Regions from separate parts of the Clostridium aromativorans genome, predicted to be linked through region 1. Evidence: predicted binding sites of a transcription regulator. Region 1 holds the regulator's gene; the other holds the start of a gene.
The links. The regulator Rex, encoded in region 1, represses fermentation and respiration genes when NADH is low (regulators of the CRP and FNR family bind a similar motif). The targets are predictions, from matches to a motif close to ATTGTTAANNNNTTAACAAT.

Region 1 (3,217 bases):
GAAACCCGGTGTTCCCTTTTCCAGTATAAATGCAGATATTCCTCTAGTACCCTTGCTTCTGTCCGTCATAGCAAATACTATAAAAACATCTGCAACTCCTCCATTTGTAATAAATATTTTCTGTCCATTTAAAATGTAGTGATCTCCTTCAAGTATTGCCTGGCTCTGCTGACCTGAAGCATCAGTACCTGCATTAGGCTCTGTTAGACCAAAAGCTCCAAGTTTTTCACCTTTTGCCAGTGGAACCAAATACTTTTGTTTTTGTTCTTCTGTACCAAATTGTTGAAGTAATGAAGCACAAAGTGAAGTATGTCCCGATAGTATAACTCCAGTAGTAGCACAAGCCTTAGAAACCTCTTCAACAGCTAGTATGTAAGCCAGCGTATCTCCCCCTGCTCCGCCATATTCAACTGGAAAAGGGATTCCCAACATACCGTATTTAGCCATTTTATCCACTGTTTCCTGAGGAAATCTCTCGGTTTCGTCTATTTCAGCGGCTATTGGTTTAACTTCATTTTCGGTAAATTCTTTTACCATCTGTTTTACAAATTCTTGTTCCCTTGTTAACGTAAAATCCATTTATTTTACCCCCTAATATAGTTTTCATACTATAAAATATAGCTTCTGTAAATATTAATAACAAGATCGCTATAGTATAACTAAATTATTTATTTTTAAAATTCTTTTCCCTTTTTTCTACAAAAGCTGTCATTCCTTCTTTTTGATCTTCTGTAGAAAAGCATTCGCCAAAGGCTTCTGATTCATAAGCTACAGCTGTATCTATATCACACTGAATACCTCTGTTTATAGCAGCTTTACTCATTCTAACAGCTACAGGCGCATTAGAAGCTATAGTATTTGCTAATTTTTTTGCCTCTTCCAATAATTTTTCGGGTTCAAATACACTATTTACCAATCCTATTCTCAAAGCTTCATCAGCTTTTATCATCTTTGCAGTATATATCAACTCTTTAGCCATACCCAGTCCAACTACTCGTGCAAGTCTTTGAGTTCCTCCAAAACCCGGTGTAATTCCCAATCCCACTTCTGGTTGTCCAAACTTAGCCTTTGATGAAGCTATTCTTATATCACAGGCCAGAGATAATTCACATCCACCACCTAATGCAAAACCATTTACTGCTGCTATAACAGGTTTTTCTAAGTTTTCCAGTTTCCTAAAAACTTTATTGCCAAGTCTACTGAATTTTCTGCCTTCTAAGGTATTAAAATCTTTCATCTGAGTTATATCTGCTCCAGCTACAAAAGATTTTCCTGCTCCTGTAATTATTACAGCCAGCACAGCATCATCTGCCGCAATCTCATCTATAGCACTATCTATTTCCATCACTGTTTCCGAATTTAAAGCATTAAGTGCCTTAGGTCTGTTTATTGTGAGCAGTGCCAACTTCCCCTCTTTTTCAAGAATAACATTTTTATACTCCATATTAACCCTCCCCAAAAGTTTTTAGTATTTTATACTAAAATTAAACAGTTTATTAACATACTATTGTTAATAATATCACAAATATTATTAATAATAGTTAAAGTAAAATCCTTTACTTTAACTATTATTATATACTTTAAAATTACATATTTCAATAATAAATAGTATAATTATTATTACTTTTATCTAAAATTCAGAATTATATTTATACAAACTAATTTCAATCCACATCATTTAACAAACAGCTCAAAGTCAACAAGCTGTCACTTAAATGAACATCCTCCATCTTCACATCCTCTGGCACAATGAGATCGACAGGAGCAAAATTCCAGATACCTTTCACCCCATTTTTAACCAAAATGTCGCAAACCTTTTGTGCGTTATTACTTGGAACACATATTATGCCTATATCTATAACATTTTCTTTCAAATACTCAGGCAAATAATCAATATCATTTATCTCAATATCTCTAATTCTAAGGCCAATGAGTTTAGGATTTATATCAAATATAGCTTTTAATTCAAAACCTAACTTTTCAAATCTGGTATAATTAGCTATAGCCTGACCTATATTCCCTGCTCCTATTATTGCTGTTCTGTATAATTTTGTAAGTCCAAGTATGTTGCATATCTGACTATACAATTCACTTACATTATATCCATAACCCTGCTGACCAAAATCTCCAAAGCAATTTAAATCCTGTCTTATCTGGGAGGCTGTAAACCCTATTTTTTCACTCAATTCCTTTGAAGATATTCTATCCACATCATTTCTCATTAAATCGCCTAAATATCTATGGTATTTTGGTAATCTTTTTATAACAGCCATCGATATATTTTTCTTTTTATCCATAAAGCACCTCGTATTTATAAAATTTAGTGTATCATCTATTATTGTATCTATTAATAAAATAGTCCTAAATGATTTATTTCTATAATTTATACTATTATTTAATTATAACATATGTCAATAGTTTCTTTTTTATTATTTTTATATTTACTACCATTTAATATATCTATATATTTTAATAAATTAGGGCTACAAAAAAATCATTATACATAGTAAAATGTTAATGATCAAGGAAGGTGTTATTATTCATGATAGTTTTAAGCTGTAAAAATATCCATAAAAGCTATGGGATAAAAGTTATACTCGGAGATGTAACTTTCAATATAAATGAAGGAGATAAAGTCGGCCTCATAGGTCCAAATGGAACCGGCAAGTCTACCTTGTTCGACATTTTAACAAATAAATCAAACTATGATAGCGGAGATCTGTATATAGATAGATCTAAAACTCTAGGGTATTTAACCCAGCATCTGTCTTTAGATTCTTCAAATACAATATATGATGAAATGTATACTGTATTTGAGGATCTTGTTAATCTTGAAAAAAAACTTGATAAATTGGAATCATTAATGAGCAAACCCTATGATACAGCCAGAAAAGAATATCACAATAAGCTGATAAATGATTACACTACCTGCTCAGAGCTTTATTCAAATAGAGGGGGATACACTTATAGGGCGGAAATAGGGAAAACCCTAAAGGGACTCGGTTTTACAGAGGATGAATACAGCACACCTATAAACGTGTTAAGCGGTGGTAAAAAAACGCGTGTGGCCCTTTGCAAGCTTCTCCTTACAAAACCCGATATACTTCTACTTGATGAACCTACCAACCATTTGGATTTAGATGCCATAGAATGGCTGGAAGATTATTTAAAAGCTTATAAGGGCACTGTAATACTGATATCCCACGATAGATATTTT
Region 2 (3,217 bases), on a different contig from region 1:
AGCTGGAATAGAGTGTAAAATGGTCATAGGAAGGGCAAATGGCGGGAATGGATGGGTAGATCATGCCTGGAATATAGTGAAAATACAGGGTAAATATTATCAATTGGATTCTACCTGGGATGATCCCGTTACGAATGACGGATCCCACTTGATTTCTCATTCTTATTTTAATGTAACAGACAATGAAATGGCTCAAAATCATGTATGGGACAGAACAAAATATCCTAGGTGCAGTAGCACGGATTACAGCTTTTACAACATAAATTTAAGATAAGGGTCAGTTCAGATCTGACTCTTATCTTAAATTAATCTATTGACAACTCAGAGAAATAATTATATTATATAAATGAAAATGATTATCATTATTATTTATATGAGGTGACCAAAATGAGTAAAGTAAACATTATTTATTGGAGCGGAACGGGTAATACAGAATCCATGGCCAATTTAATAGCGGAAGGTGTAAAAGAAAGAGGGGCGGAAGTCAATGTGTTAAATGTTTCTGAAGCTTCTCCAGATGATGTAAAAAGTGCAGATATAGTTTTACTTGGATCTCCTGCCATGGGAGTTGAAGTAATTGAAGAGGAAGAAATGGATCCTTTTGTTGAATCCATCTCTTCTTGTGTGTCGGGTAAAAAAGTAGGGCTCTTTGGATCTTACGGTTGGGGAGACGGAGAGTGGATGAGGAATTGGGCTAAAAGAATGGAAGATTATGGTGCAAATCTATTGAATGAAGGATTTATTGTACAGGAAGCGCCGGAAGGAGAAATAAAAGAGGATTGCAAAAATTTTGGAAGGCAAATATTAAATGAATGATAACAGTTTTACAGATCTTGTTTGTGAGGAAGATGAAAAAAATACATGATGACACTTATCACTTATAGTATATCTCCTACCATATCAGGGTATAAGCCTGCTTCTATAATAAATATTTCTAATAAATATAAAAACATGTATGATCTTTGGTGTAAATATGGAGAAGAATATATAAAAGATATAAATTTAAAGGTCTTTGAAATTTTTAGTAATAACAGCTCATTGTTACTTTTGTTTTACAATGAAACATTTTTGTACAGAATTTTGTCTTGCCAGGATAATATAGAATTTTTAAGTGAATTTGGATATTCTAAAGATATGTGTTTAATGGATTTGTTGAATTTGTTGAGGGAAAGATATAAGTGCAATTTTTGTCCACATGAGATGGGTATTTTTCTGGGAATACCCCTCCCAGATGTAAAAGATTTTATATATGGGAAGGATAAAAAATGTATATGCTGTGGATATTGGAAAGTATATAATGACAGAGAACAAGCATTGAAAACTTTTGAAAATTACGATAGGTCAAGATATAATTTTATGAAATTGATCAGAAAAAATACGGAAATTATTAAAGCTGTAGAGATGCTTTCCTCTGCTGTTAGATGAATGTAATGAGTAGATAGAACTGCTGCTTGTTTAAGTGCAGTTCTATCTTTATATGTAAATTTTATATTTTGTTTATAATTTTACACTTCTTTTATTAACAAATATAGTATATTATATTTAATGGTATATATTTTACTATTTAAAAAAGGAGTTTTGAATCATGAAGATTAAAAAGATTTTCAGCAAATTGATGATTGTACTTATGGTTCTGACGTTGTCTGCATCTTTTGGAAATACCAGGGCTTATGCAGATGCTTATAAAGTTGTGACTTTGGGAGGAGATCTTACAAATGAACAAAAAGAGGATATGCTTAAATATTTTGGTGTTACCAGGCAGGATGTAAATGTAATAGAAGTGAATATAGATGAAGAGAGAAAATATCTTGGAAACATTGCAACCAGCCAGCAGATAGGTACTAAATCCATATCCAGTTCCTATGTGGAGCCAACTTCAAGCGGAGGTCTAAATGTAAGTACCAATAATATATACTGGGTGAGCAGCAGCATGATAAAAAACGCACTTATAACAGCAGGAATAAAAAATGCAAATGTAAAAGTATCTGCACCCTTTAATGTATCGGGAACTGCAGCACTTACTGGAATTTTAAAGGGTTTTGAGAGCAGCAGCAGTGGAAATAAAATTGATGAAGCCAAGAAAGAAGCTGCCAATGATGAATTGATGACTACGGGAAATCTTGGAGATAAAATAGGGAAAGACAAAGCTGCTGGTCTTATAAATGACATAAAAACCCAGGTGGTGAAGGAAAAACCTAAGACAGAAGAAGGAGTAAGGCAGATAGTCGAAAATGTAACTAATAATTACAATTTAAATCTGAGCACCGGAGATATTGACAAAATAACTGCACTTATGACAAAAATAAATGGGCTGAATTTGAATTTTGGGGATATAAAAGGACAGCTGAGCAGTGTGGCGGATCAATTAAAGGGAGAATTGTCAAGTGATCAGGCGCAGGGATTTTTCGCTAAAATAATTAATGCCATTAAAACATTTTTTTCTAATCTTTTTTAAAATATAATATATAAATTTAAAGAAAGGTGAGTTGTCGTATGAAATATGATAATCCGGTTATAGGATTTATTGGATTGGGAGTAATGGGGAATAGTATGGCTTCCAATATTTTAAAGGGCGGTTATGATTTACTGGTATATAATAGGACAAAGTCAAAAGGGGATAATCTTGTTGCGGAGGGGGCAAAATGGAAGGATAATCCGGCAGATATTGCAAAGGAGTCAGATATTGTTATATCCATGGTAGGATATCCACAGGATGTAGAGGAAATTTATTTTGGAAAAGACGGAATAATTGAAAATATAAAAAAAGGCGGCATAGTGGTGGATATGACTACATCCAAGCCTTCTCTTGCAAAGGAGATATATAGTGAAGCTAAGGAGAAAGGAGTATATTCATTGGATGCTCCTGTTTCAGGAGGAGATGTAGGTGCAAAAAATGCTGCACTTTCAATTATGGTTGGGGGAGATAAGGAAGTATTTGAAAAAGTACTGCCTGTTTTCAAACTCATGGGTAAAAATATAGTCTGGCAGGGAGAAGCAGGTGCAGGGCAGCATACCAAAATGTGTAATCAAATAGCTATAGCAGGAAATATGATGGGGGTATGCGAAACAATGGCATATGCGAAGAGATCCGGATTGGATCCTGAGAGAGTTCTTAAAAGCATAGAAACTGGAGCTGCCAGCAGTTGGTCCCTTAGTAACCTGGCTCCTAGAATGATAAATGGGGATTTTGAACCGGGATTTTATGTGAAGCATTTTA

Region 2: a site for Rex is predicted at 1,493-1,512, ahead of LN736_RS03055 (DUF1002 domain-containing protein). Genes of this name have one in related genera too.

Annotation. Positions count from the first base shown of each region.
Region 1 covers NZ_JAJJPB010000007.1:122,337-125,553, reverse strand. The annotation lists gene LN736_RS08010 (acyl-CoA dehydrogenase) at 1-579, opposite strand, end outside; gene LN736_RS08005 (short-chain-enoyl-CoA hydratase) at 665-1,444, opposite strand; gene LN736_RS08000 (redox-sensing transcriptional repressor Rex) at 1,665-2,297, opposite strand; gene abc-f (ribosomal protection-like ABC-F family protein) at 2,543-3,217, shown strand, end outside.
Region 2 covers NZ_JAJJPB010000002.1:79,308-82,524, forward strand. The annotation lists gene LN736_RS03040 (transglutaminase domain-containing protein) at 1-274, shown strand, start outside; gene LN736_RS03045 (flavodoxin) at 388-816, shown strand; gene LN736_RS03050 (DUF3793 family protein) at 862-1,425, shown strand; gene LN736_RS03055 (DUF1002 domain-containing protein) at 1,586-2,455, shown strand; gene LN736_RS03060 (NAD(P)-dependent oxidoreductase) at 2,494-3,217, shown strand, end outside.